2 linked regions of the Tistrella mobilis genome follow. The protein of the gene in region 2 interacts with the protein of the main gene of each other region in a pairwise test. Links are inferred from orthologs where the notes say so. Each region holds a gene or a part of one and is shown on either strand. Other genes may lie near its edges.

Region 1 (15,016 bases), 4.0 Mb from region 2 along the record:
CCTGGCCAGGCCTCCCGCCGGCACCACCCGCAGGCCTCCGTGCCGTCACCGGCGCCGGATCTGCGGGCTGCATCCGCCCGGCGGATGCCGGAACGGATGCGGGCGAAGCCGGCCCCTGATGAGGCCGGCTTCGCCCGAAGCCTTGATGTCTCAGACCTTCTCGACCTGAGAGAATTCCAGTTCGACCGGGGTCGAGCGGCCGAAGATCGAAACGGCCACCTTCAGGCGGGCCCGCTCGTCGTCGACATCCTCGACCACACCGTTGAACGAGGTGAACGGACCGTCGGCCACACGCACCTGCTCGCCGATCTCGAAGCTGATCGACGGCTTGGGGCGCTCGACGCCTTCCTTCACCTGATTGATGATCCGATCGGCTTCGGCCTGGGTGATCGGCACGGGGCGCGACCCGCCGCCGCCCAGGAAGCCGGTGACCTTCGGCGTGTCCTTGACCAGATGCCAGGTGTCGTCGGTCAGCTGCATCTTCACCAGCACATAGCCGGGGAAGAACTTGCGCTCGGTGTTCACCTTCACGCCGCGCCGGACCTCGACCACGTCTTCGGACGGCACCAGGACCTCTTCGATCAGGCCTTCCATGCCCTTGCGGGCGGCCTGTTCGCGGATCGACTGCGCCACCTTCTTCTCGAAGCCCGAGTAAACGTGGATGATGTACCAGTTGCTGATCATGGTGCCGGCTCCTCGTTCAGGTCAGGCGCCGAGGCCGAGGATCAGCCGAACGCCCCAGGCGATCACCTGGTCGGCGACGAAGAAGAAGATCGCCGCAACGAACGCCATCACGAACACGGTGGCGGTGGTGATCAGCGTTTCCTTGCGGGTCGGCCAGGTGACGCGGCGCGCCTCCTGACGAACCTGCCGCACGAACTCGCCGGGGGAAGTCTTGGCCATGGCTACTCTGTTCCGGATCTGCCGCCGGTCAGCCCGGGCGGCTCTGGGTCGGGGTCACGAACGCGCGGCGGAGAGGTTGGCAGGAGTGGAGGGACTCGAACCCCCAGCCCCCGGTTTTGGAGACCGGTGCTCTACCATTGAGCTACACTCCTCCACCGCCGCACGACACACCGGACCGGCCGATGCGACGTGCCCTTCAAAGATCACGGCCCACCTTCCTCAAAGCTTTCACACGATGCGTATCGCAGAAGGCCCGGTTCGGCAGACAAGGATCGCCGTCGCCCGCAGGTGCGGACGGGCCATCCTTCTAGCGCGTCATGTCCGACTTGTCGAGACACTTTCGACGCCCTGCGCGCAGTTCTTGGCGAAGCCTCCACCGCACCACCCGGCACCGCGGAGAAAACGCCGCGGCCCCTGCCGGACGGGGGTCCGGCAGGGGCCGCAAAGCGGGTCCGAAGGCTGCCGGAACCAGGGTTCCGGCAGCCTTCGGAGGAAGGTCAGGCCACGACCTTGGCGACGACGCCGGCGCCGACGGTACGGCCGCCTTCGCGGATCGCGAAGCGCAGGCCTTCGTCCATGGCGATCGGCGAGATCAGCTCGACGGTGACCGACACGTTGTCACCCGGCATGACCATCTCCGTGCCTTCCGGCAGGGTGATGACACCGGTCACGTCCGTGGTCCGGAAGTAGAACTGCGGACGATAGTTGGTGAAGAAGGGGGTGTGACGGCCGCCCTCTTCCTTGGTCAGGATATACGCCTCGGCGGCGAACTTGGTGTGCGGGGTGATGGTGCCCGGCTTCGCCAGCACCTGACCACGCTCCACGTCCTCGCGCTTCGTGCCGCGCAGCAGCACGCCGACATTGTCGCCGGCCTCGCCCTGATCCAGCAGCTTGCGGAACATCTCGACGCCGGTCACCGTGGTCTTCGTGGTGTCGCGCAGACCCACGATCGCCACTTCCTCGCCGACCTTGATCACGCCGCGCTCGATACGCCCGGTCACAACCGTGCCGCGGCCCGAGATCGAGAACACGTCTTCGATCGGCATCAGGAACGGCTGGTCCTTCGGACGATCCGGGGTCGGGATGTACTCGTCAACCGCACGCATCAGCTCAAGGATCCGCTCGGCGCCGATCGACGGGTTCGTGCCCTCGATCGCAGCCAGAGCCGAGCCCTTGATCACCGGAATGTCGTCGCCCGGGAAGTCGTAGCTGGCGAGCAGCTCCCGCACTTCCATCTCGACGAGCTCCAGCAGCTCCTCGTCGTCGACCATGTCGACCTTGTTCATGAACACGACAAGCGCCGGAACGCCGACCTGACGCGCAAGCAGGATATGCTCGCGGGTCTGCGGCATCGGACCGTCCGCCGCCGACACGACCAGGATCGCGCCGTCCATCTGCGCCGCACCCGTGATCATGTTCTTCACGTAGTCGGCATGGCCGGGGCAATCAACATGCGCATAGTGACGGGCTTCCGTCTGGTACTCGACATGCGCCGTGTTGATGGTGATGCCGCGCTCCTTCTCTTCAGGAGCCTTGTCGATCGAGTCGTACGACGTATAGGTCGCTCCGCCCGTCTCGGCCAGAACCTTCGTGATCGCAGCCGTCAGCGTCGTCTTGCCATGGTCCACGTGACCGATCGTGCCGATGTTCACGTGCGGCTTGCTGCGCTCGAACTTTTCCTTACCCATCCTGCTCAAACCCGACTAGAGAGCTGTACCGACGGAGAAAACGCGGCTGCCCAAAGATTTCGGGCCCGCGAGGGTAGCATTTCCGGGATCTGGAGCGGGTGACGGGAATCGAACCCGCATAGCCAGCTTGGAAGGCTGGAGCTCTACCATTGAGCTACACCCGCGCCCGCGCGACCAGAAGGCCACCCCCGTGTGAGGAAGGCCGGTCACGCCTGCATCCGCGACCAGGCTGCGCTGCAGGGAAAGTGGTGGAGGGGGTTGGATTTGAACCAACGTAGGGAAAACCCGGCAGATTTACAGTCTGCTGCCATTGACCGCTCGGCCACCCCTCCATGGGTGCTTCCTGCACCGCGCCTTGGCGACGGCACTATGGAAATTCGCGGGAAGAAGTCAACGAGAATGTTGCTGGGCACGCATTCGAAGACCTTGTCCCACGATTGCGAACCGGTACCTGGGTACGGGTCCGCTTGACGAAGCCTTGTTCCCTGCCCCATGAAGAGGCCGGAACCGGCCGCGTCGAACGCGGTGTAGCGCGTTCGTAACGAAACCGAGGACCGATGTCAAACCAAGATCGCCGTCGACCGTCAAATCGTGATTCAGCACATCGTGATCAGGCACGGGCCGGCCGCAGCCGGGGACGGGGCGACCAGGGCGGCCGCGACACCGGCGGCGGGCTCTGGTTCTATGGCCGCCACCCGGTCGAGGCGGCGCTCGCCAATCCGGCGCGCAGCCTGCACCGGCTGCTGGTCGCCGAACGCTCCGAGGCGGCGAGCGATCCGAAACTCTCCGCCCTCGCCCGCAAGCGCAACCTGCAGATCGAGACCGTCGCCCGCGCCGAGATCGACCGGCGGTTCGGCGAGGATGCCGTGCATCAGGGCATCGCGCTTCAGCTCGCCCCCCTGCCCGAGCGGGACCTTGAAGCCACCCTGGCCGCCGTGCCGGAAGGCCCGGCCCTGATCGTGGTGCTGGACCAGGTGACCGACCCGCATAATGTGGGCGCGATCCTGCGCGCCGCCGCCGCCTTCGGCGCCGCCGCGGTGATCACGACCGAACGGCGGGCGGCTCCGGAAAGCGCCGTGCTCGCCAAGGCCGCTTCGGGCACGCTCGAACTCGTGCCGCTGGTTCAGATCGGCAACCTCGCCCGCGCACTCGACGAGCTGAAGCGGCTGGGCTGGTGGTGTGTGGGCCTCGACGGCCATGCGACGCAGGATGTCCGCGCCGCCGGCCTGCCCGACCGCCTGGTCCTGGTCATGGGTGCAGAGGGCCCGGGGCTGCGCCGGCTCACCCGCGAGACCTGCGACCTGCTGCTGCGCCTGCCGATCTCGGACCGGGTGGAAAGCCTGAACGTCGCCACGGCGACCGCCGTCGCCCTTTATGCGCTGGGCCCGGGCCGGAGCGGCGCAGAGAGGGGCGGTTCGGAGGCCTGATCCAGAGCCCGGGGCGCAGCACCGTCTCGCGGCAGCCTCAACTCCACGGCGAGCCCGGGCATGGGCTCGCCGGGTGCCGTATCGGCCAGCACCAGCCGGCCGCCGTGCAGCCGGGCCACGGCATCGGCAAGTGCAAGCCCCAGCCCGCTTCCGGGCCGGCTGCGGGCCGGATCGAGCCGGGCATAGCGCTCCACCACCCGCGCGCGTTCCGCCACCGGAACCCCCGCCCCGCGATCCTCGACCCTGATCACGATCCAGGCCCCGTTCGCCTCGGCGGCGAGCCGGATCGCCACCGGCCCGGCGCCGTGTTTCAGGCTGTTCTCAAGCAGATTGGCCACCGCGCGCTGCAGCAGCGCCCGGTCGCCCGGCCGCGTGATGTCGGGGTCGAGCACGCTCGTGACCGGGCGGCCCTCGTCCTCGAACGGCAGTTCGTAGATCTCGGCCAGTTCCGCCACCAGGGCGGTCAGATCCACCAGCGCCCAGGCGGTGCGGCCGGCACCGCTTTCGGCCCGGGCGATGGTGGTCAGCGCCTCGAAGGTCTGGATCACCCGGTCGATTTCAGCCACCGCCTCGTCGAGCCCCGCGCGCGCCGCCTCGCCGTCGCCGTGTCCGATGGCGGCCGCCGCCTCTTCCGCCGACACCCGCGCCCGGGCCAGCGGCCCGCGCAGGTCGTGGGCCATGGCGTCCGAGGCGAGCCGGCTTGCGGTCATCAGCCGGGCGATCTCGTCGAGCATTGCATTCACGGCATCCGCCAGGCGGTCGTATTCGTCTCCGCTGCCGGCCACCGGCAGCCGTTTTTCCATGTCGCCGGCCATGATCCGGCGGGCGGCCTGGGCCATGGCATCCACCCGGGCCAGCGATCGCCGGGCGAGGATCCAGCCGCCGTATAGGCCCAGCAGCAGCACCAGCCCCATCGACCAGGCCGAGGCCTCGGTCACCAGCTCGCGGAACCGGGCGCGCTCGGCCAGATCCCGGCCGACCAGCAGCCGGAAACCGCCCGCCAGCTGATAGACCCGGACCCGGGCCGTGCGGCCATCGGCCAGTTCGGCATCGATGGCACCATCCGCCGTCACCTCCGCCGTCCGCGGCCAGGCATCCAGCGTGCCCTCGATGGGCACACCGTCGGGTGCCGCCAGCAGATAGATGCCGCCCAGCCCCATGCCGGGTGTGGCCCCCGGATTGGGCCCGGGCCGGCCGCGCGGCGCGCCGGAGCGGGCGCGCACCACCTCGATCAGCCGGCCCAGCCCTTCGATCCGGTACTGTTCGGCCAGGCCGCGGACCTCGGCATCCAGCGTCTGGTCGATCTGCTGGTCGATCAGGGTCAGCGCCGCCCAGGTCACCGCCCCCAGCACCAGGCCGGTCGAGGCCACGAAAACCGCCAGATACATGGCGACGATCCGGGCAGCGGAGGTGCGGCGCAGATGCCGGAACAGCCCGGCCGCATCAGCGGTCATCGTCGTCTCCGGCGCCGGCACTGCCCCCCTGGGCGATGTCCTCCATCCCCAGCGAATAGCCGCCGCCGCGATGGGTGCGGATCAGCGGCCGGCCGAAGCCCCGGTCGATCTTCTGACGCAGCCGGCTGACATGCACCTCGACCACATTGGTCTGCGGCTCGAAATGGAAGTCCCAGACCCCTTCATACAGCATGGCCCGGGTCACCACCTGGCCTTCATGGCGCATCAGGAATTCGAGCAGCCGGTATTCCTGCGGCCTGAGGTCGATGGCGCGGCCGGCGCGGGTCACCCGCCTCGTGCGCAGATCGACCTCCAGATCCGCCACCACCAGCCGGTCGGTGGCCGTGGCCTGCACCGGGCGGCGGCCCAGCGCCTCGACCCGGGCGACAAGTTCGACCGCGGCGAAGGGTTTGGAGAGATAGTCGTCGCCGCCGGCCTTCAGCCCCCGCACCCGTTCATCGACATGGGCAAGGGCCGAGAGGATCAGCACCGGGACGCCCTGTCCGGCGCCGCGCAGCGCCCCCAGCACCGCCAGCCCGTCCAGCCCCGGCAGCATCCGGTCGAGCACGATGACGTCATAGCCGCCGCCGGTGGCGAGAAACAGCCCCTCGCGCCCGTCGGGCGCCCGATCGACCACATGTCCCGCCTCGGTGAGCGCGCGCGTCGCCTGCTGGGCGGTACGGTCGTCATCCTCGATGATCAGGATCTTCATCGGCCGGCATGTCCTGAAGCGGTGGGCAGGAGCGGGTTGTGGAAAGACGCGACGCGGGCGGGTGCCCCCGGGGATGGTGGCACCCGCCCGCGTCTGCCCGCAAGCATCGCATCTGCCCTGCGCTGCCTGCGGGTCGAGGATCCGGAGCGACCAGGAGGGAGGGTCAGCCGCTCCGGGGGGCGTCGGCCGGGCCGGTGCGCGACCCGGACGACGTCAACCGGTCAGCTGGCGATCACTTGATCTGGACCGCGACGAAGCGGCTCTCATTGCCGCGGGCGACCAGCAGCAGGATGTGGTCGCGCTTGCGGGCACGGGCCTCGTCGATCAGGGCCGTCACCTGAGAGGGGCGATCGACCGCCGTGCCCGCCACCTGCTCGATCACGTCACCGGGGCGCAGTTCCGGGCCGGGACCCGGGCGGGGCCGCTTGTCGTCGCCTTTGGGCGGCAGAATGTCGACCACCGCCACACCCTTGACGCCGTCGTCGATGCCCAGCCGCTGGCGCAGCCCGTCATCGATCGGGGCCAGGCGCACGCCCAGCGCATCCACCGCGACACCGGCGCCCGGATCGGCATGATCGCCCTGCTGGTTGGCCGCCAGATCCTGCGGGCGCTCGCCCAGACGGATGCGGATATCCTTCTGGTCGCCCTGGCGGCGGACGGTCAGGCCGACCCGGTCGCCCGGCTGCAGATCGCCCACCTTGCGGGTCAGGTCACGGGCATCCTTCACCGGCTGGCCGTCGATCTGCACCACCACATCCCCGCGTTCCAGCCCGGCATCGCCCGCCGGGCTGCCGGGCAGCACCCGGGCGATCAGGGCGCCTTCCGGCTTGTCCATGCCCAGCGCCTCGGCGATCTCGGGCGTCAGCGGCTGGATTTCCACGCCCAGCCAACCGCGGGAGATGCTGCCGCTTTCCTTCAGCTGTGCAATCACCTTGGTCGCGATATTGGCCGGGATCGAGAAGCCGATGCCCACCGACCCGCCATTCGGGCTGTAAATGGCGGTGTTGATGCCGATCACCCTGCCGCTTTCGTCGAAGACCGGGCCGCCGCTGTTGCCGCGATTGATCGCGGCATCGATCTGCAGGAAGTCGTCATAGGGGCCGGCATTGATGTCGCGGTTGCGGGCAGAGACGATGCCCGCGGTCACCGTGCCACCCAGGCCGAACGGATTGCCGACCGCCAGCACCCAGTCGCCCACGCGGGCGGCGTCGCTGTCGCCGAACTGAACCGCCGGCAGGTCGTGGCCGGCCTCGATCTTCAGCAGGGCAAGGTCGGTCAGCGGGTCGCGGCCCACCAGCGTGGCGGTGTACTGGCTCTTGTCCTCCAGCGTGACCTTGATCTCGGTGGCACCGTCGATGACGTGGTTGTTGGTCACGACATAGCCCGAGGGATCGATGATGAAGCCCGATCCCAGCGCATTGACGACCTGGGGGTGGGTCGGCTGCTGGCCCTGCATGAAGGGCTCGAAGAAGCGGCGGAAGGGGGAGTTCTCGGGCAGGTCGAAGGGCAGCATCTGCTCGGGCCCGCTCGGCTGCTGGATTTCCTGGGTGGTGGAGATGTTGACCACCGCCGGCATCACCTTCTCGGCCAGCGGAGCGAAGCTTTCGGGCAGCGAGGCGGCGCTGGCGGGGGTCGGCGCAACCACCGTGCCGCCGACGGCGGCCAGCGGCAGGGCAAGTGCCACGCCGGCCATCAGCCCGGCGCCATAGCGGCGCAGACGGTTGGTGTGGCGGCGGGCTGCGAAGTCGCGGGGGCGGATCGCGGCCGGCTGGGGAAGCTGTTCGGTCATGGCGTCAGATCCTCGGGTCAGGACAGCCGGCCCCCCTGGGGGGAAGAACGGAGGGGAGAAGGAGGCGTTTCGGCTGCGTCGTCGAGGATCATTCAAGCAGCCGCGCCCTCACCGCCGGGTGTCAGGAACATGAACGCCCGTTCATCTTTCCGACCTTCGTAGCCTTGTCCCGGTCACCGTCACGCGGTATGTAGTGCGGGTGCCGTCGCGCACAGGCTGTACCCGGCTCCGGCCGGGACGCGCCCCGGGCCCGATGCGGCGCCGGCTGCCGGATTAGCTCAATTGGCAGAGCACCCGCCTTGTAAGCGGAAGGTTGTGGGTTCAAGTCCCCCATCCGGCACCAGCGCGGCCCGCCCCCGGTCAGATGCCCTGCCCGGCGCACGCCGCGACCACCTCCCCAACGCTTCGGTTACCGGCTTTACACAGCCTTTTCGGGAACGTCACTTCAGCTGTGATGCCCGTCACTTCGCGTGTGCCCGTCGTTTCCTATAGTGCCCGTCGTAGCCGTGATGCCGGCGGCAGCTCCCACTCCCCGGCATCCCGTCCATTCTGGCGCCCGTGCCCGGATGGACCCTACCCGATTGGTGCTGATGCTTGACTTGAGCCCCGCCCGGCGCGTTCGCGTGCCTAGCGGGGCTTTCTTTTTGTCCCGGTACCACAGCCCACGGCGCCGGGCCTCATCAGCGCTTCATCGCGATGCAACAGCATGTTGTGCACCGCGGGCGGGCGGCCCGATCCACAGCCGGCACAACCTGCCCGATTCTTAGGCAGCCCCTGAACGACTCGGATGGAGTCAGGGGTTTGGACTCGTTGTCCACAGACTTCTCCACCAGAACGGGGGAAAAGCTGGAGGCTTCCAGCAGACCGCAGCCGCAGCTAGTCTGAGGGGATGAGTGATCGTTCCATCGAACCGGACCCCGCCGGTGCACACCCGACCCGCTGGCTGATGACCCATTACGGGCCCTATCAGGCCGGCCTGGACGCGGCCGGCCGGCCGCAGCTTGCGCCCGATCCCGCGGATCCGGCGCCGACGCCGCTCGGCCTGGCGCTGGCAGAGGTCGATCACCGGCTGCGCATCCGCCGCCCCGCCGCCCGCAGCACCTGGCTTGCGGCGGTGGAAGCGGGCCGCGATCCGGAAGGGAGTGGGCGCGGCGCGGCGCCCTTCGTGGAACTGCCCTGGGACGAGGCGCTGGATCTGGCGGCTGCGGAACTCGCCCGCATCCATCGCGATCACGGGCCCACCGCCATCTATGGCGGCAGCTATGGCTGGGGCTCCGCCGGCTGGTTCCACCGTGCCCGGGCCCAGCTGCACCGGCTGCTGGCCGCCGCCGGCGGCTTCACCATGGGGGTCGGCACCTATTCCCACGGCGCGGCAGAGCGGATGATCCCGCATGTTCTGGGGCTGGATTTCGCCGCCGCCGGTGCCGCCGCCCCCGATTGGGACGAGATCGCGACCGCGACCGACATTCTGGTCAGCTTCGGCGGCATCCCGCTGCGCAACACCCAGCTCGACTGGGGCGGCATCCCGGGCCATCGGGTGGGCGCGGCACTCGCCCGCGCGCTCGATCGCGGGCTCGACATGGTGACCGTGGCGCCGATCGCCGATGATGCCGCCGCGGCCGGCCGTGCCGACTGGGTCCGGATCCGCCCCGGTACCGATGTGGCGCTGATCCTGGCCCTGCTCCATGCGCTGATCACCGACGGGCTGATCGATCGCCCGGCGCTCGACCGCCTCACCCATGGCTGGCCGGTGCTGGAAGCCCATATCCTGGGCCGCGACGGCACTGCGCCCAAAACCCCGGCCTGGGCCGCCGGCATCACCGGCATCCCGGATGCCGCCATCACCGCCCTTGCCAGAAGGCTCGCGGGCCGCCGGGCGCTGATCGCCATGGCCTGGGGCGTTCAGCGCCACCAGAACGGCGAGATGGCGGTCTGGGCCGCCCATGCCCTGGCGGCAGCCCTGGGCCAGATCGGCCTGCCCGGCGGTGGCGTCGGCATCGGCTATGGCGCCGGCGGCGGCTTCGGCCTGCCCCAGACCGGCCGTCGCCCCGGGCTGATCGGGGCGCTGCCCAACCCTCAGGGCATGGAGGTGCCGGTCTCGCGCTTCGCCGACATCCTGCTCGCCCCCGGCGCCACCATCCATCACGACGGCCGCCGGATCACCGCCCCCGATATCCGGCTGGTCTGGTGGGCGGGCGGCAACCCCTTCCACCATCACCAGGATCTGAACCGGCTGATCCGGGCCTGGGCGGTGCCGCGGACCATCATCGTGCAGGACATGGTCTGGACCCAGACGGCGCGCCGCGCCGATCTGGTCCTGCCCGCCACCGGGCCGCTGGAACGCGCCGATATCGCGGGCGGCCTGCAGGGCCCCACGATCATCGCCGCCGATGCGCTGGTGCCGCCGGTGGGCGAGGCCCGTGACGATCATGCCATTCTGGCCGCGATCGCCGACCGGCTGGGCTGCCGGGCCGCTTTCGACGACGGGCTCGACGCCGAAGCCTGGCTCGCGCGGCTCTGGGATCGCGCCCGCAATGGCGCCCCCAACCTGCCCGATCTGGCCGACCTGCCCGATCTGGCCGGGCTGCGCGCCCTGGGGCGGATCGACCCCGCGCCCCTGCCCGATGCAGCCCGACAGCGCGCCGGAAGGCTCGCCCACTTCCGTGCCGACCCCGAGGCCGGGAAGCTGCCGACACCCTCGGGGCGCATCGAACTGGCGTCAGAGGCGATCGCAGCCATGGGGCTTCCGGCCCATCCCTGCTGGCAGCCGCCGGCGGAATGGGCGGGCAGCGACCTCACCGCCCGTTTCCCCCTGCATCTGCTCTCGCCCCAGCCGGCGACGCGGCTGCATGGCCAGCTCGATCACGCCGCCCACTCGCTTGCGGCCAAGCATGACGGGCGCGAGCGGGTGATGCTGCATCCCGACGATGCCGCCGCCCGCGGCATTGCCGAGGGCGACTGCGTGATGATCTGGAATGATCGCGGCGCCTGCCTTGCCGCCGCCCTCCTGTCCACCGACATCATGCCCGGTGTCGCGGCCCTGCCGACCGGTGCCTGGTATGATCCCTCCCCCACCCTGAAGGATGCCGCCGGCCGGCCGGTCTGCCGCCACGGCAATCCCAACCTGCTGACCCGCGATGCCGGCTCTTCGCCGATCGCCCAGGCGCCGGCCGCCCAGACCTGTCTGGTGCAGATCCGGCGCCTCGATCCCGCCACCGCCGCCGCGGAACGCCCCAGCCCCCATGAAGGCCCGATGTTCGCAGATCGAGACACCCTGACGACCACCAGCCCCCACGCCGGACCCGCGGCATGAGCCGTGGCATGCGCCGCGGCGGGGGTCTGCCCGCCGATCTGCCGCCGGCACCGGTAGAACGACCGCAATTCGCCGCCGCCCGCGACCTGCTGCCCTATCTCTGGCCGCGCGGCCGCACCGACATGAAGATGCGCGTGGTGCTCGCCCTGCTGGCGCTGGTCGGCGCCAAGGCGGCGATGCTGACCGTGCCGCTGTTCTACAAACAGGCGGTCGATGCGCTGGGCACCGGGGCCGGCACGGCCGCAACCGCGGTCACCGTGCCGGTGATGCTGATCGTGGCCTATGGCGTGGCGCGTCTGGCCGGCCAGGCGCTGGGCGATGTCCGCGATGCGGTTTTCGCCCGCGTCGCGCAGAACGCGACCCGCGCCGCCGGGCTCGACGTTTTCCGCCATCTTCACCGCCTGAGCCTGCGCTTTCATCTGGAACGGCGCACCGGGGCGCTGGCCCGCGCCATCGAACGCGGTGTTCAGGGTATCCAGTTCCTGCTCTCCACCGTGCTGTTCAGCATCGTGCCGACGCTGATCGAACTCTGCCTGGTCGCGGTGGTGCTCTGGCGGCTCTATGACTGGCGATTCGCGGCGGTGACGCTCGCCACCGTCGGCATCTATGTCGCCTTCACCATCCGGGTCTCGGAACTGCGAGTCGTCCATCGCCGGGTGATGAACGAACGCGACCAGGAAGCCGGCGGCCGGGCGATGGACAGCCTGCTCAACTACGAGACGGTGAAGTATTTCGGGGCCGAAACCCGCGAGGCCGAGCGCTACGACCGAGCGCTCGCCGCCTATGAAACCGCGGCGGTGCGCGCCCAGCTCTCGCTCTCGGGTCTCAATGTCGGCCAGGGGCTGATCATCGCCTCCGGCCTGGTCGCGATCATGCTTCTGGCGGCCAGCGGCATCGCCGACGGCAGCATGACCATCGGCGACTTCGTGGCGGTCAACGCCTATCTGATCCAGCTTTACGTGCCGCTCAACGTGCTGGGTTTCGTCTACAGGCAGCTGCGCCAGTCGCTGACCGATATGGAAACCATGTTCTCGCTGGCGGCGGTGGCGCCAGAGGTCGCCGATCGCCCGGACGCCCCGCCGCTTCGGGTCACCGGTGGCGAGATCCGGTTCGAAGACGTCGTCTTCGGCTATGATCCGCGCCGGCCGATCCTGAAAGGGTTGAGCTTCACCGCCCGCGCCGGCAGCACCGTCGCCATCGTCGGGCCCTCGGGCGCCGGCAAGTCGACCGTCTCGCGGCTGATGTTCCGCTTCTTCGACCCCGGTTCCGGCCGGATCCTGGTCGACGGGCAGGAGATCGGGGCGGTCGCCCAGGAAAGCCTGCGCGCCGCGATCGGCATGGTTCCGCAGGATCCCGTGCTGTTCAACGACACCCTCGGCTACAACGTCGCCTATGGCCGCCCCGAGGCCAGGCCCGACGAGATCCGCGCCGTGCTCGACCGCGCGGCGCTGGGCCCTCTGCTCGCCAGCCTGCCCGACGGGCTGGAGACGCGGGTGGGTGAACGCGGGCTCAAACTTTCGGGCGGAGAGAAGCAGCGGGTGGCGATCGCCCGCGCGCTGCTCAAGGATCCGCCGATCCTGATCTTCGACGAGGCGACCTCCGCCCTCGACACCCGCACCGAAGCCGCCATCCGCGACGGGCTGGCGCTGGCCGGACGCGGCCGCACCATGCTGGTCATCGCCCACCGCCTGTCGACCATCGTCGATGCCGATCTGATCGTGGTGATGGAAGACGGCCGGGCGGTCGAACAGGGCCGGCACGACGAGCTGGTCGCCGCAGGCGGGCTTTATGCCCGGCTCTGGGCGCAGCAGAGTGCCGAGCCCGAGACGGCCGGGGCAGGATCGTCGAAAGAGGCAGGGTCGTCGAAAGAAGCAGGCACATCCGAAGAGGCGGCATCATGACCCGACGCGCAAAGACCGCGCCTTTTCCCGAGGTCGCCGTGGCCAAAAGCCCGATGCGCATCGCCACCCTGCTGGTGGTCGGCCTGGTCTGGATCGCCGCCTGCGCCTGGTTCGCGGTCCAGGGGCTCAGCGGCGCGATCGAGGATCCGGCGGCGCTGCTGGTGTTCTCGGCCCTGCTCGCCGGCATCGCCGGCATGCTGGTCTGGACGGTGATCGATCTCGTCCGCCGACCGGGGCCGGTGATGGTGCTGGCCCCCGACGGGCTGATCGCGCCCTTCCTCGGCAGCGACCGCCCGATCCCCTGGGCCGATGTCCAGATGCGCCGCTCGGCCCTCGGCGCCTGGTTCATGGGCATCGTGCTCGCGGTCAGGATCGACCCCACCATCCATACCGGCCGCCCGGGGCCCGCCCGGCTGTTCGGCTCCGGCGGGCGCCGGCTGGATGACGGCCGGGTCGAGGTCGATATCGCCCTGCCCAACATCTTTGCCGGCGGGCGCGAAAAGGTCATCGCGATGATCATGCAGCGGCATGTACCGGCGGCGCTCGCCGCCGCCGGCATCGCTCCGGGCGGCAGCAAGCGCTGAGGCGGAGGCACCCCAGGATACGTCCGGAAGTATGTGCTGCATTGCAAAAGGCGCATTGGGCAAACCGGCCCTGCGGGCCTACCTTTCAGTCATCGAACACGACCGCTCCGGTGCGGCGCCCGACAGTCACGGACGCCCCGGAGCCGACTGAAACCGGAGTGCCTCCCATGGCCGCCACCAAGATTGCCCAGATCCCCTCTCAGGACGAAATCGACGCGCTGATCCGCGAAGCCCGCCAGATGCGCGCCCGCGCCTTCGCCCGGTCGATCGACAACCTCATTGCCCGCATCGGCCGCCTGTTCGGCGGCCACCAGGGCACCAATGGCGGTCTCGCCGCCCGCTGAACGGATCTCCGTTCCGGCAGTTCCCATCCCCCGCACAGCCCGTGCTGCAGTGCAGCATATCCCGGACGTCGTGCCGTCGGTTCGGGGACTTGCCACAGCCCGGTCTCGACCATGAGGCGCCGACCCGTTAAGGTTCGGCGCCTCATGTCGTTCAGGCGCCCCGGCAGCCGGCGCCACAGTGTTTCGGGAAGATCCTCAAGGTGGCATCGGATACCCCCCGCCCCGCGACCGACACCGTGGTCGACGCCTCCGCCCGCCGTCGCGCCATGGCGGCGCTGGTGCTGACCGTGACCTTCTGGTCGTTCAATTTCGTGGTCGGCCGGGCGGTGGCCGGGCAGGTGCCGCCGCTCACGCTCTCTTTCCTGCGCTGGTTCTTCGCCTTCCTGCTGTTCAGCCTGATCGCCTGGCCGCATGTGCTGCGCGATCGCGCGGGCCTGCTTCGCGCCTGGCCCAAGCTGCTGCTGATGGGGCTGACCTCGGTTGCCGGCTACAACACCTTCGTCTATCTGGCGCTGGAACGGACCACCGCCATCAATGCGGTGCTGCTGAACGCCACCATGCCGATCGCGATCGCGGTGATGGCGGCACTGGCCGGCGTCGACCGGCTGGGCCGCCATCAGCTGGCGGGGATCATCGTCTCGTTCTGCGGCGTGGCCTATATCGTGGCGGGTGGCGACCCCATGGCCCTGCTGCATCTGCAGATCGGTGCGGGTGATCTCTGGATCCTGGGGGCCACGCTTTCCTGGGGTGTCTATTCGGTGGCGCTGCGCTTCAAGCCGGCCTGGCTGCACCCCTTCTCGCTGCTCTGGGCCAATATGCTGATCGGCATGCTCGCCCTTCTGCCGCTGGCGCTGACCGAGGTGGCCGACGGCCGGCTGCCGGTCGTCTCGGCCACCACCAT
Region 2 (14,930 bases):
GCTGATCAGGAAAAGCAGTCTTCGGGCAGTTTCAACTCAGCCGGGGATTGCCCCAGAATCCAGCCTTCGACGGTGGTGACCGGTGCCAGCCGGGGCTCACCGGTGGGGCGTGCGCCGGCCAACACCTGCAGCATGCCCATCAACCCGACCACGGCATCGAACCGGTCCTCGCCCTGGCTCGCATTGCCGAAACCGTCGCCCAACTCGGCGACCAGGTCCATATCGATCACAAGATCCAACCGACGGGCCGCTTCCATCAGGGTGGCGGCATTGGCGGCACGATCGTTGCGGTTGCGTTTGCTGCCCCGGCCATTGGTGGCCTGACGGCCCAGCCGCACCCCCAGATGGCGATGGAAGGCCGCCGGATAGGCCTCGACCACGGTAAGGGCATGGCGTTCGACCAGCTCGCCCAACCGGCCGTCGAAGGGCCAGAGCCCCAGATCCAGCCCGTCACGGCGGGCGGGGATCAGCAGATGCCGCCAGACATGGGCGGCTGCGCGGCCGACCTGGGCGGGACCCATGGTCCAGAACAACGGGGCCGCCGCCCGGCGGGCGATGGTTGCATGCTCGCAGATCCGCCGCAGATCATCGGGTCCGTCCAGTCCAAGCCGGCGGGCAAGCTCGGCCGGCCCGCCCTGCCCCTGCCCGGGCCGTCGCGGAAAGAACGGCCGGCCGGGCGAGATCTCCTCGGGCCGCATCGCCGGCTCCAGCCCTTCGGGCGCGAGCGCGAACCGGTCGAGCGCATCCACGAACCGCGTGGCTCCCAGCAGCCCGGCATAGGCTGCCGGCAGGCCCAGCACCACATCCAGCCCCAGCAGTACCCGGCCCCCCCGGGCACGCGCCAACAGCCGGGTGATCAGGGTATCGACCGGCCCCACCGGTTCCGGCACACCCGCGGCGTAACGGCCATCCTCCATCCGCGTCGCCACGGCCATCCAGCGCTTGCGGCCGTCGACGCTCCAGTCGGCGTGAACCACCAGATCGGGCGGCACAGGGCAGGGTGGCCCGCCTGCATCGACATCGGCAGCAATCGCCAGACGGTTGGCGGCAGGCGCCGGGGTGAACACCTCCTGCTCCCGCGCCGAGCCGCGCAGCTGCACGCGGCCCAGCGATCGCCAGGCCGCGGTGGCCCGGGCGGCAAAGGAGCCGCTGGCAATGATCCGATGGCCCAGCGTCTTGGTCAGATCCTCCAGCCGCGCCGTCTCGTTGATCGACCGGTCGATGGCGGTAAACTGCAACCGTTCGGCGGTGCCGATATTGCCGAACATCACCCGTCCCAGATGCAGACCGATGCCGAAATCGACGCGTGCTTCGCCCTCGGCCGCACGCTCGCGGTTCCACAGCTCCAGCCGGCGTTCGGCATCGCGTGCCGCCGCCAGGGCGGCATCGCAGGCGGCCTCGACCTCGTCGCCAAAGACCGCCAGCGGAAAGATTGCGAGCACGCTGTCGCCCATCAACGACAGCACCTCGCCGCCCGCCCCCAGCACCGGTTCGGCGGCGCATTCGAAATAGCGGTTCACCAGTTCCATGAACCGGCCGACGCCCAGCTGCTCGGCGATCGCAGTCGAGCCGCGCAGATCCGACAGGAAGATCGCCGCCGGGATCAGCTCGCCATCGCCGCGCCGGATCTGGCCCGACAACACCCGCCGGCCGGCATGCTGGCCCAGATAGGTCATGGCCACCGTATCCGAGACCTGGGCCGTGAAGGCCAGCCGGCAGGCTGCCGCCAGATGCACCTGCAACGCCGAAAGAATGGCCAGGTCGCGATCGCTGAACCCGTCGGGGGCATCGGCGGTCCACGAGGCGAGCACGCCATTGCCGCCCAGACCGCTGCCGAAGGCCGTGCCGGTCGCGACATAGTCGGTCATGCCTTCGGCGACCAGATCCTCGAACAGCGCAAATTCGCGGCTCGCCTCCGGCCCCGTCAGCCGGCGGCGCATCCAGTGCAGGTCATGGGTCAACAGATAGTTGAGCGGCGAGCGCTGCCAGGCCTCGGACACACCGGCCAGGCCATGGGCCATCACCATCCGCTCCACCGGCTGGCCCGCCTGCCAGAAGAAGGATACGGCCGCGATCAGCGGATGAAGGGTCCGGAAGGCGAGATAGACCCGGCGGATCGGCAGGCCGGCTTCGACCAGGCCGCGGTTCATGCCGTCGAAGACCTGCTCGAAACTGACCGCCTGGATCAGATCGCCGGCCATCCGCCCCGCGACCGCCGCGACCACCATCGCCGCCTCGGCATCCAGCGGCATGGCCGCGGGCGGCGGCAGCTGCAGGCGGCCCAGCGCGTCGCGGCTGCGGGGGGCAACGTCACGGCGAGGACGATCGGGCATCGGGCAGGGTCCTGATGGCGGCGCGGACAAGGCGCAGAAAGGTCTGGGTGCCGACCGCAAGCACGGGGGTCGCATTGGCGCCGCCCGTATCGTACAGCAGCCGGGCCATGGCCGGCACGTCGTCGTGGTCGATCGGTCCCCGAAGCGGTGCCTCCAGCCCCTGCCCCAGCCGGGCCGCCAGCCGGCGATGCACGGCTGCGCCGTGGACCAGCGGCCCGCGGCGCCCCTGAAGCACCACCGCTTGCGTGGGCAGCCCGGCGCCTGCAAGCGTATCGACCAACCCGTCGACATCCTTGTCGTCGGTGACCGAGAGCAAAACCCGCCAGCCTGTATCCGCCAGTCGGGCCAGGCGGCCGGCATCGAGGCTCGCCGCCTGCACGGCCGCTTCCCACCCGATCTCGCGTCCATCCCCGGTCATCATCCGCCCCCAGGACGGCACCGAAGCGGCCATCCGGTCCAGCGCCGCCGCGATCCCGGGCGTCGTGGGGTCGATGCCATCAGCTGCAAGCGCCGCATGGGCCAGTGCCAGATCCTGGCGCAGCCAGCCCGGCCGGTCATCCGCCGCATCCGGCGGGAGGGCCGGAACCACCAGGGCGTTTGCAGGGTGGATGCCCGCCGCCTGCCCGGCCGTGGCGGCGGCAGCGGTCAGGATGGTGCAGCCGCAGCGCCTGCGGATGTCGAGCTTCTCGGCCGCGACATCGGCCAGCGTCGGGCCCAGCCGGTCCAGATGCTCGGGCAGGATCGCGGTCACCACCCCGATTCGCGCCCGAAGCCGGCCGGCCTCGTCATGGGCCGCCCCCCGGCCGGTCTCGATCACCAGCCGCCCGGCCCCGGTTTCCCTGGCATGCGCTAGGGCGATGGCCAGGAACTGGCCGAAAGGCGACAGCGCCTCGCCCGAGGGCAGGCGCGCCGCCAGTGCCTCGACCTGCGGGGCAAGCGCCGCATGATGGCGCAGGAAATCTTCCCCCCTGATCACCGCACCATCCAGCCGGATGCGGTCGAGTGCGGTGGTCTCCTCGGGCGAGGTGAAAAGCAGGGTCCGACGACCTGCCGCCGTCTCGCCTGCCGCGATCAACCGGGCGGTACTGCCTTTGCCCTTGGATCCCGTGACCAGGATCACCCGGTCCGGATCGGGCATCAGCCCGGCGGCGGCGATCAGCCCCAGCAGCCGGTGCGGCCGGCGCAGATCGCGATCGAAGCCCGGCTTCGTCGGGCGTGCCGCCATGGCACCGGCATAGATCGCATCCAGCGCCCGGCCGATTGCAGGATCGAGGTCTGGTATGGCACCAAAGCCGGGCAAAACAAGGCCCGCACCGTCCCCGGGGACAGTGCGGGCCTCGATATCGGTTCCGGCTGGGCCGGAAGCGGAGGTCAGCCGACGACCGACTTGATCCACTTCGCCAGATCGCTCTTCTGCATCGCGCCGACCTTGGTGGCCGCAATCTGGCCGCCCTTGAAGACCATCAGGGTCGGGATGCCGCGCACACCGTACTTGGACGGGGTCTGCGGGTTGTGGTCGATGTTCAGCTTGGCAATGGTGACCTTGCCGTCGAATTCCTTCGACAGGTCCTCCAGCGCCGGAGCGATCATCCGGCAGGGGCCGCACCACTCGGCCCAGTAATCGACCAGGACGGGCGTTTCGGACTTCAGCACATCCTGCTCGAACGAGCTGTCGGTGACGGTGGCGATGGCCATGGGAGTTGTCCCCTCAAATCGTGAGCGGCCGCGGAGGCCGGCGGAAGCCGGCATGACGAGGCCGGCGGGCGCGCTTGGCTCAATGTAGAAAGCCACGGGGAGACGGTCAAGCACACCGACCTTTGCACCGGATGCACGGCGGCAATCCGTGGATCGGGTGCAATTCAACCTCGACGTTCCGTCGGGTCGCCGGCATCCGGATCCGGAGCCCATCGGTCGAGCAGATCGTCCGGCAGATGCATCAGGGACGGCCCGTCCGTCCAGACCAGCGCCGTCTCCACCCGACGGCCGGGGTAGATCCGGCGCAGAACTGCCCGATAAGCGGCCATCTGGCGCAGGTAGTGCCGGGCCACCCGGACCGGGTCGGACGGCGGTGGCCGGTCGGTCTTGTAGTCCACCACCAGCACACGATCCTCCGCAATCAACAGCCGGTCGACCGCGCCCGAGATCACGCGGGACCCGATCACCGCGCCCAGCGGTACCTCGGCGCGCGAGCCCGGCCCGAAGATCGGCGCGAAATCCGGATGCGTCAGCACCGCCTCCACCTCCGCCGCCAGCGGCGCCACCTCGTCGGGGGCGAGGCCATGGGCGGGGGCCGCCAGGAAACGGCGGGCGGCGTCGGCGCGGACGGCCGGGTCCAGATCCGGCAGCACCTGCAAGAGACGGTGGACCAGCCGGCCGCGGCGGAAGTGACGCACGCCGGCATCACCCAATGGCGATCGGGCCGGCGGCGGATCGTCATCGGGCCGCGACGGCGCCAGAGGCCGCGACGGCACCGGTTCGGGCGGCAGGCCCCGATCGGGATGCAGCGCCGGCGGCAGGCCGACCGCCGCCATCTCGGGCCCCGCCGCCTCGACGGATCCTGGTGTCGCCGGGCCATCCTGCGGGCAGGTGAGCCGCCAGCCTGGACCGGCAATACCTCCCGGCAGTGCCATCTCAGACGGTTCCGCCATTCCCGCCAGCGCCCCCTGAACCAGGGCATACCAGCTGTCCGCAGGGGCATCGGGCTTGCCGTGCCAGCCGCAGACATAAAGCCGGTCGGCCGCCCGCGTCATGGCGACGTAAAGCAACCGGCGGTATTCCTGCCGGTCTTCCATCGCCGTCGCCGCCTGGGCATCACGCACCATGTCGGAGACATCGGCCGACCCGGGCGAGATCAGCAGCATCGGCGCCGGATCCTCCAGCCAGACCGGTCCCGCCGGGGGGCGCGGCAGGCGGATGGTATCTGGCAGAAACACCACCGGCGCCTGCAGCCCCTTGGCGCCGTGCACGGTCATGATCCGGACCTCGTCGCGGCCCTGCTCCAGGTCGCGCTTCACCTCCACGGCGCTCCGCCCGACCCAGGCGAGGAAACCTTCCAGGCTCGGCGGCTCGGTCTGCTCGAAAGCCAGCGCCAGGTTCAGGAACTCGTCGATCGCGTCCTCGGCCTCGGGGCCGAGCCGCGCCACCAGCCGCTGCCGCCCCCCCTGGGCCGCCAGCAGATCGGCGTAAAAGTCATAGGGCCCCATGCGGTCGGCCGCGCGAGCCAGCTTCGACAGGGTCTCTGCCGCCGCGCGAAGCACGGCGTCGCCGTGGGCGCGCTCCCGCAGGGCGCGGATCAGCGGCATCCGGCCGTCGGAGGTCCGACGATCGACCGCCGCCCGGTAGAGCGCCGCCTCGTCGAGGCCGATGATCGGCCCCTTGAGCACCGCCGCCAGCGTCAGATCGTCCTCGGGCAGCAGCAGTGCGCGCCCCAGGGCGACCAGGTCGGCAACCGCGATCTGCTCAATCAACGCCATCCGGTCCACACCCGCCACCGGCACGCCTGCAACCTTCAGCGCCCGCGCCATGCGGCCGACGAAGGCGTTGCGGCGCTGAACCAGGATCAGCACATCACCGGCCCGGACCGGGCGGCCCTGCGCCTCCAGCATCTCGCCCTCGTCCAGCCAGCGGCGGATCGTGCCGGCGATGGCATCCGCCACCCGCCCCATCGGGTCGTCCTGGGGCTCGCGCACCACCGGCGCCACCCAGGCATCGTCCGGATCCAGCTTCTCGGCCACCGCCAGCGGCCAGACCTCCACCACGCCGGCCTGACCAATGCGCGCCGCCTCGTGCCGCAGGGCCTGGCCGGGTTCGACCACACCATCGGCCGCCGGCTGGCGCGCGAAGACGGCGTCCACCGCATCCAGCACCGCGCGCACCGACCGGAAGGACTGGCGAAGTTCAACCGGACGCCAGCCGCGCGCGGCACCGGTCACCCGGGCCGCAAAAAAGGCCTGCATGCGCTTGAAGCCGGCGGGGTCCGCGCGCTGGAAGCGGTAGATCGACTGCTTGGGATCCCCCACCGCGAAGACGGTCCGCGCCAGCGGCATGCCGTCCGCATCGCTGCCTGCCTGCTCGTGGACCGCACCGTCACCGGCGAAGAACTCCTCGGTCAGCCGCTCGACCACCTTCCACTGTTCAGGGCTCGTGTCCTGGGCCTCGTCGAGCAGCAGGTGCATGATGCCGCCATCGAGCTTGTAGAGCACCCAGGGCGCAATGCCCGGTGTGTCCAGCAACCGCCCGGCCCCCAGAATCAGATCGTCGTAATCGAGCCGTGCCCGGATGCGCTTCTGCGCCTCGTAAAGCGCCGCCAGCCGGTGCCCCACGCGGAGCAGCGCCACCGAGGCGGCAACCGTCGCAGCCGCGCGGCGCTGATCCTCCAGCTCCACCATCCGGTCCTGCTCACGGCGAAGTGCCGCAAAGGCCGCCGGAGCCGCTTCCTGGGTCGCCTTGACCATCAGCCGGGCACGCGGCTTGCGCTCGGCGGTCATGGTCGCGCTCAATCGATCCTCGAAGCGGGTGACCCGCTCATCCTCGCCGGCTGCCAGCCAGCCGGCCAGCGCCCGGCCGCGCACGACGTCATCCTTGCCGGAAGACGCGACCAGCGCCTCGGCGGCGGCCTTGAGCCCGACCTCGTCATAGCCGCCCGGGGCGCAGGCGGCCGCCAGTTCGCTTTCGGGCGTGGCCCGTGGATCAAGGTCGTGGACCGCCGCCACCCGCCGGCAGGCGGCCTCCAGCGATCCCGCGGCGGCCACGATCCGGCCCAGCCTGTGGCGTTCGCCGATCACCGTGGCCATCAGCCCGGCGAAGGCTTCGGCATCGAACAGGGTCGCCAGCCGGTCGACCGCCGCCCCCAGTTCGGCATCGCCCGCCGCCTCGGCGAACAGCCGCTCGCGGGCCGTGGCGATCAGTTCGGCCGCATCGCGCTCGTCCATCAGTTCGAAATGCGGCGGCAGCCCGGCTTCCAGCGGAAAGCGCCGCAGCAGCGACTGGCAGAGCGAATGAATGGTCTGGATGTTCATGCCGCCCGGCGTGTCGAGCAGCCGCGCGAACAACCGCCGTGCCGTGGCGAGTTCCGACACGGCCGGCCTCCGCCCGAGCAATGCAAAAAGCTCGTCCGTCAGCAGCCCGGCATCCGCCGTCGCCCAGCGCGCCAGGCGGCCCGACAGACGGAGTGCCATCTCCGCCGCCGCGGCCTTGGTGAAGGTGATGCACAGGATCCGCTCGGGCGCGGCCCCGGCCAGCATGAGCCGCAGCACGCGGTCGGTCAGCACCTTGGTCTTGCCGGTCCCGGCCGAGGCCCCCACCCAGACTGAGAGGGCGGGATCGGCGGCGATCGCCTGTTCCCGGCTCATGCCTCGTCCTCCCCTGCCTGCCATTCCTGCACCCGGGCGAGATGGACGTAATCCGAGTAGCGCGGGGCCGCCCAGGCACGCGGCCGGGCATGGTAGGGCTGGTCGGGCTGGTCGAAAGCGGTAATCAGCCGCACGAGCCCCGCCGCCGCGTCATCGATCAGTGCCCGGGCGTCTCCGCCGGGCTTGAGCACGAAGCGCTGTTCGCCGGCCGGCCGCCGGCCCGACAGCCGCCAGAAGGCCAGTTCCGACACGGTTGCCCCCGGCACGCCTGCGAACCCGCCGCGATCCAGGATGGCCGCTTCCAGCGGCAGCTGCGGCGCCAGCCCGCGCTGCACCTCCTTGGCCGAAGGCGGCGCGCCGGTCTTGTAATCGATGATCGCAAAGGATCCGTCGGGCAGCCGGTCGATCCGGTCGGCGATCGCCGACAGCACGAAACGCCCCCCCGGGGCCTCGAAGGCCAGTTCGCCGCGGATCTCGGTCAGGGTGGCGGAGATATGGGCGCGGCGGGCACGTTCGATGCCGGTGAACCAGGCGGCGATACGCTCGAAGCGCGGCCACCAGAAGGCCAGCACCGCAGGCGGCAGGCGCAGCTCTTCCGTGACCTGCCGCCCCAGCGTCAGCAGGCGCTCACCCGCATCCTCGGGCAGGGCGGCCGGTGCCGGGGCCTGTTCGCGCAGGAACCGGTCCAGCACCGCATGGATGAAGCGACCGCGCTCGGCGGCACCCGGATCGGCATCCACCGGATCCAGCGCCTCCAGCCCCAGCACATGGCGGGCATAGACCGCGTAAGGGTCGCGCATCAGGGTCTCGATCTGGGTGACCGATAGCCGGCGCGGCCGCCGGTCGACCGGCGGCACCGGCGCGGGCGGGCCCGGGCGCGGGCCCGGCTCCACCATGTCCAGCGCCCGGGCCCAGCCGATGAGCGGCACCGCCGCCCGTGCCGCCGTCTCGGCCCGGGCGAGACCGGCACCGGCAATCACCGCATCCAGCCTGAGCAGCCAGCGCGACGGTACGGTCGGCGTGCCGTCCACCTTGGCCGAGCGGGTGACCATCACATTGGGACTTGAGAGCAGGGCCCAGGCATCATGCGCGGACAGGCCGATCCGCCGCTCGGCCGGCGGGAAGCCCGCCTGGCGGCGCATGGCCGGGCTGAGCCAGGGGTCGGGGCCCGGATCACGCGGCCAGTCGCCCTCGTTCATCGCCCCCAGAATGACCAGATCGGCCGAGAGCAGGCGCGCCTCCAGCGGGCCCAGCACCTGCAGCCGGGGATGGCTGCGCCAGCGCGGCCTGAGCGTGCGTTCCGCCAGCAGGGCCGAGAGCAGGGCCGGATAGCGCGCGGTCGGCACATCGCCCAGAACACCCGCCTCGTCGCGCAACTCCGCCAGCGCCTGCATCAGCGCCTCGCCGGCCTCGCCGCGCCAGAGCCGTTCGGCGCCGGTCTCCGGCAGGGCCGCCGTGCCGCCCGCGGCCATCGCCTCGGCAAGATCCGCGGCCGCCACCTCGGCCAGCGCCTCGGCCGCAGCGACATGGGCATCGAGCAGGGCATCGAACGGCGCCTCGCCTGCCGTCATCGCCGCGGCGAAATCCCCGACACACGCCTCCAGCCGGTCGATCCAGGGACCGAGTTCCGCAGCCGCCAGGCGGATGCGCCCGGCATCGCGCGCGCCCTCATCCGCCAGGGCGCCGTCCAGGGCTGCGCGAAGCCCGGCGATATCGGCCGCCGGCCGCGGCCCCCGCAGCAGGGTTCGTTCGAGCAGCCGCCCGCCCGCCCGGAACCGCCCGGGCGGCAGGCCGCCACCCGCCAGCGGATGCTTGACCAGCGCCAGCAGCGGCACGGGCGCCATGCGCTCGGCGGCGGCACGGGCGATCAGGTCCAGGAACACGGCAGGCCCCGATGTCATCAACGGCCGGCCGGCACTGTCGTCGATATCCAGCCCCCAGCGGCGGAGTTCCCCGGTCACCCGGCGGGCGAGACGACGGTCGGGGGTGACCAGCATCGCGGTCCTGCCGGGTACTTCCAGCGTCTCGCGCAGGGCGAGCGCGATCGCCGTCGCCTCGGTTCGCGGATCCGGCGCCTCCAGCCGGGTCAGCCCCTCCAGCGCCGCCACCCGGACATGGGAGAGATCGGCCCAGCGGTCGGTGGTCTCCGCCGGTCGGAAGGCCTCGGTCAGCAGCACCCGCCGGTCGCGGCCGGCACGGGCCGCGGCCGCCGGCACACCCGGCCACACCGGTATGGCCGCGGCCGTCAGGCCCAGTTCGTCGAGCAGACGGGTCAGGCCGTGCTGCGGATGGGTCGGGTCCTGGCGGATGGCGGCCCGGGTGTCCTCGTCCGGGCTCTCGTCCAGCGCGGGCAGCACCACCGCCCCATTCGGCAGGCGGGCAATCACCCGGATCAGCGCCCGGGTCGCCGCCTGACTGCCGGTCGATCCGGCAACGATCACCGGATCGACCGGCGGATCGGCCTCCAGCCGCGCCGCCTCGGCCCGGATCAGCCGGTTACGGCGGTCAATGGCGTCGATCGCGCCGGATTCAGCCAGGATCGCAGGCCAGAAGCGGCGGACGATGTCGACGAAGGCCAGCACTTCCTGCCAATGCTTCGCATAGGCGTCCGGTACCAGCCGGTCCAGACAGGCAAGATCCACATCCTCGACCAGCGCTTCGTCGAGCAGTCTGGCCAGCGCATCAGCCAGCCGCGCCGCCTCGTCGAGCGTCAGGGCCTGGCCATGATCCCGGGCGCTCCAGCGCTCGATCAGCCGCGCCAGCCGCAGCCGGCGGGCCAGCGGCGACATCGCCGGCGGCAGGTCCAGAATGTCGGCGGCACTCCCGGGATCCCCGGCCTCCGCCAGCATCAGCTCTTCGGCCTCGACATCGCCGAGCGGCTTCAGCCGCGGCAGCAAGGCCGCCTCGCCATCGGCGGCGATCAGGAAGGCCCGGGCCAGTTCGTCGATCGCGCGCCGGGTCGGCAGCAGCACGGTCATCCGCCCCAGCCGCTCAGGATCGCCATCGGCGGCAGCGATCAGCCCGCGGGCCAGCGCGTCCAGGAAGCCGGTCCCGGCCGGGATGCGCCAGACCCCTTGCGGCCAGCGGGCCATGGCCTCAGCCGATCCGGTCGTACCGACCGCGGACCACCCGGTCGGCCAGCCGGACCGCGTCGGGCGTACCCACCGCGACGAAGGCGCCGTCATGGACCACGCCGTATAGCCGCTCGCGCTCGATCGCCCGATCGAACAGCAGGTTCAGCGAGAATTTTCCCGCGGGCGCATCCTTGAACAGCGCCGGGCTCAGGATCTGCAGACCGGAATAGAGGAAGGGGGCGACCTCGCGCTCGCGCCGACGACGCAGACGTCCGGTCTGGTCCATCACGAAATCACCGGTGCCGCCGACGCTCAGCGCATAGGGCATCGGCACCAGCAGCAGCAGTGCGTCCATCCGCTCGGGATCGAAGGCGCGGGCCAGCACCTCGGCCGCGGGCGTCGGGCCGTTCAGAAGCAGCTGATCGGCATTGCTGACGAAGAAGGGCGCATCGCCCAGCAGCGGCAGCGCCTTCGCCACGCCGCCGCCGGTTTCCAGCAGGTCGTCCTCGTGGCTTTCCAGCAGCTCGACCCCGGCCGGCAGCCGCGGACGTACCGCGTCCAGATGGGCACGCACCTGATCGGCATAATGGTGAGTGTTCACCACGATCCGGCGGACACCGGTCTCGGTCAGCCGGTCCAGCGTCCAGTCGATCAGGGGCCGGTCGGCCACCTCCACCAGCGGCTTGGGGCGGGTTTCAGTCAGGGGCCGCATGCGGGTGCCGAGCCCTGCCGCCAGCACCATGGCCGTCCGGGGTGCGCCGGCAAAGCGGGTGGGATCGGTCGTGGTCATGCGGGATCTCCTTCGGTGGTCGTCGTACCGGCCGCGTTCCGGTCGCGCGGCCCGGTGCAGCCGCGGGCATCCCAGGGCAGGGCCTCGTCCAGCCAATCGGCCAGATCGTGCAGGGCGGGATGCACGAGATCCCGTTCGATCAGCCCCCAGACCCGCGGCTGGTAGTTCAGGTAGCGCGGCTTGCCGTCGCGCAGATGCAGCCTTGCGAAGATGCCGGCGATCTTCATGTTGCGCTGGGCACCCAGAATGGCCAGTTCAGTGCGGAACGCGTCGCCGTCCAGAGCATCCCGCCTGCGGCGCAGATAGCGCTCCACCATCGCCTCGGCCAGATCCGGTGCGACGTCGCGGCGGGCATCCTCCAGCAGCGAAACCAGATCATAGCCGGGATGGCCGATCAGCGCGTCCTGGAAGTCGATCAGCCCTACCCGCGACAAGCCGCGCCGGGCCGGCATCCACAGCAGATTTTCGGCATGATAATCGCGCAGCACCAGAACCTCGGGCCGCGCCACCTGGTCGATCAGCGGTCTCAGCCGGTCGAGAAAGCCCGCGCGTTCGGTCGCGGTCGCCCCCCGGCCAAGCGCCAGCGGCCAGTACCAGTCGATCAGCAGCAGCGCCTCGCGTTCGAGCGTCGCCGCGTCGTAGACCGGCACATCCAGCGCCGCCGCCCCCGGGCGATCATGAAGATCGGCCAGCAAGTCGACCGCAGCCGCATAGATCGCCGTCTCAAGCGTCGGGTCGCGGTCCAGCACCACCCGGACCAGATCGTCGCCCAGATCCTCCTGCAGCACGAAGCCGGTCTCGGGGTCGGCCGCCAGGATGGTTGGCGCGGCATATCCCATCGCTTTCAGATGTGCCGCCACCTTCAGGAAGGGGCGCACATCTTCATGCGGCGGCGGCGCGTCCATCAGCACGGCGGTCTGGCGATCGAGCTTCAGCCGGTCATAGCGCCGGAACGAGGCATCGCCCGCCAGCACCGTGCGTTCGGCACCGCGCCAGCCGGCACGGGCGACGAAGCGGGCGCGATCGAGATCGCGGGCATCGGTCGGGACCGGGGCTGCGGAAGGGGTATCGGTCATGAGCATGTCCGTGGCGGTGAACCGGGCGTGGCCGGGTTCCCAGAGGTAAGGTGGCCAAGCCGGGCCGTCCAGTCGCCCGAGGGGTGGAGCGTCACCAGCCGGGCGCCGTCGGGCGCAATGGTGATCGACAGGCGGAGCGCGCCCGGATCGAGCCGGCCGCCGGCGCGATCGGGCCATTCGATCAATGCGAGCCCGTCTTCCGCAGCCTCCCACAGCCCCAGCTCGTCGATCTCGTCCGGATCCTCGATCCGGTAGAGATCGGCATGGACGACCTGAATGTCCGGCAGGTCATACTGCTGGACGAGCGTGAAGGTGGGGCTCGGCACCTCGATCGCGGCACCGGCAAGGGCGCGGATCAGCGCACGCGAAAATGCGGTCTTGCCGGCGCCCAGATCGCCGTCGAGCAGGACCATGCCGCCCGCAGCCATCACGGGGGCGAGGCTCCGGGCAAAGGCCTCCGTCTCCGCCTCGCTCGCGAGGCGGACCACCGGCGCCGGGGCACCGGTTCCGCCGGTTTCGGGGGCCCGACAGCTGCGGGATCCCGGGCCGGCGCCATGGCGGATCGTCATGCACATCCGCGGGTTCTAGCCTGTCGGCGCGGCCGCGGCAATGGCCGCCTTGCGGCAGCGGCTTGACAAGCACCCCCGGACTGAGTCACAAGCCTGATCTTCGCGCGAAGGCGGGCGACATTCCGTCGCCATTGCCCTTGTGCGGAACGTCACGCCGATCGATCTTCAGCATCACGACCCGAAACGGGCGCCGATGCCGGGGGCCGGCCGGCGCCCGCCCGGTCGGGCGATACAGACCTTCGGCGACGAAGGCATGTGTCCCCGCCGATGGGAGCATCAGAGGCCGGCGATCGTCGCAGGCCCGCTCCGAGCGAGACGGAAACCGATACGATGTTCGAGAATCTGACCGGCCGGCTCGGCGAGGTCTTCGACCGCCTGAAGCGCCGTGGTGCGCTGACCGAAGCCGACGTGACCGCGGCGCTGCGCGAAGTGCGCATCGCGCTGCTGGAAGCCGACGTTGCCCTCCCCGTCGTCAAGGACTTCATCTCTGCCGTGCGCGAACGCGCCGTCGGCCAGGAGGTGCTGCGCGGTATCAATCCCGCGCAGATGGTCATCAAGATCGTCCACGACCACCTGACGGAGATGCTGGGCGGCGATGCGGTCGAGGTCGACCTGAACGCACCCGCGCCGGTCGCGATCATGATGGTCGGCCTGCAGGGCTCGGGCAAGACCACCACCTCCGCCAAGCTCGCCCGCCGGTTCCGGCTGCGCGACAAGAAGCGCGTCCTGCTCGCCTCGCTCGACGTCTACCGTCCGGCGGCGCAGCAGCAGCTGGAAGTGCTGGCGAAGCAGGCCGAGGTCGGCAGCCTGCCGATCGTCTTCGGCGAAAAGCCGGTCGCCATTGCCGAGCGCGCGATGAAGATCGCGGCCCGGGAAGGCTATGACGTCGTCATCCTCGACACCGCCGGCCGGCTGCACATCGACGATGTGCTGATGGACGAGGTCGCGGCGGTCAAGTCGAAGGCCCGCCCGCACGAAACCATCCTGGTCGCCGACGCCATGACCGGCCAGGACGCGGTGACCATTGCCAAGACCTTTCAGGACCGGGTCGGTCTGACCGGCATCGCGCTGACCCGCGTCGACGGCGACGCCCGCGGCGGTGCGGCGCTGGCCATGCGCTCGGTGACCGGCAAGCCGATCAAGCTGCTGGGCCAGGGCGAAAAGCTCGACCAGCTTGAGACCTTCCACCCCGAGCGTATCGCGTCGCGCATCCTCGGCATGGGTGACGTGGTCTCGCTGGTGGAAAAAGCGGCCGAGACCATTGATCGCGAAGAGGCCGAAAAGCTCGCCGCCAAGATCCAGAAGGGCACGGGCTTCGACCTCGACGACATGGCCAAGCAGTTGCGCCAGCTGCGCAAGATGGGCGGCATGAAAGGCATGCTCGGCATGCTGCCGGGTGTCGCCAAGATGAAAGCCCAGCTGAACGAGGCCAAGCTGGACGAGAAGATCCTGGTTCGTCAGGAGGCGATCATCATGTCGATGACGCCGAAGGAACGCCGCAATCCCGAGATCATCAAGGCCTCGCGCAAGAAGCGCATCGCGGCCGGCTCGGGCAGCAGCGTCCAGGACGTGAACAAGCTGCTCAAGCAGCACCAGGATATGGCCAAGATGATGAAGCAGGTCGGCAAGCTCGGCAAGAAGGGCATGATGCGCGGCGGCCTGCAGAACCTGTTGCCGCGCATGTGATGACCCGGCCTCTGCGGCCGTCTCGATACTGCGCGCACGTTTCCACTGATC

What was found.
Region 1: the proteins of tsaE (region 2) and rlmB interact in binary tests that used the Escherichia coli proteins (3 or more experiments, as listed by UniProt). The link is inferred for Tistrella mobilis from one-to-one orthologs.

What each region holds. Positions count from the first base shown.
Region 1 is NZ_CP121017.1:615,194-630,209, reverse strand. What follows is about bases 2,133-5,083. They hold rlmB (23S rRNA (guanosine(2251)-2'-O)-methyltransferase RlmB), read left to right. Parts: upstream 2,133-3,148; coding sequence 3,149-4,018; downstream 4,019-5,083. Other genes in these bases: P7L68_RS08600 (ATP-binding protein), read right to left, coding at 3,964-5,083; tuf (elongation factor Tu), read right to left, coding at 2,133-2,591. Outside these bases: transcription termination/antitermination protein NusG, read right to left, coding at 151-684; preprotein translocase subunit SecE, read right to left, coding at 706-903; more of tuf, read right to left, coding at 1,401-2,132; more of P7L68_RS08600, read right to left, coding at 5,084-5,472; P7L68_RS08595 (winged helix-turn-helix domain-containing protein), read right to left, coding at 5,462-6,184; P7L68_RS08590 (DegQ family serine endoprotease), read right to left, coding at 6,417-7,973; P7L68_RS08580 (molybdopterin-dependent oxidoreductase), read left to right, coding at 8,863-11,286; P7L68_RS08575 (ABC transporter ATP-binding protein/permease), read left to right, coding at 11,283-13,187; P7L68_RS08570 (hypothetical protein), read left to right, coding at 13,184-13,771; P7L68_RS08565 (RSP_7527 family protein), read left to right, coding at 13,939-14,115; P7L68_RS08560 (DMT family transporter), read left to right, coding at 14,316-15,016. UniProt on the Escherichia coli protein: Specifically methylates the ribose of guanosine 2251 in 23S rRNA.
Region 2 is NZ_CP121017.1:4,583,871-4,598,800, forward strand. The notes cover bases 11,408-14,272. They hold tsaE (tRNA (adenosine(37)-N6)-threonylcarbamoyltransferase complex ATPase subunit type 1 TsaE), read right to left. Parts: upstream 13,194-14,272; coding sequence 12,621-13,193; downstream 11,408-12,620. Other genes in these bases: P7L68_RS26315 (nucleotidyltransferase family protein), read right to left, coding at 11,408-11,548; P7L68_RS26320 (aminoglycoside phosphotransferase family protein), read right to left, coding at 11,545-12,624; ffh (signal recognition particle protein), read left to right, coding at 13,524-14,272. Also shown: P7L68_RS26290 (adenylate/guanylate cyclase domain-containing protein), read right to left, coding at 6-2,333; P7L68_RS26295 (hypothetical protein), read right to left, coding at 2,311-3,633; thioredoxin TrxA, read right to left, coding at 3,705-4,028; double-strand break repair helicase AddA, read right to left, coding at 4,193-7,684; double-strand break repair protein AddB, read right to left, coding at 7,681-10,776; more of P7L68_RS26315, read right to left, coding at 10,781-11,407; more of ffh, read left to right, coding at 14,273-14,879. UniProt on the Escherichia coli protein: Required for the formation of a threonylcarbamoyl group on adenosine at position 37 (t(6)A37) in tRNAs that read codons beginning with adenine.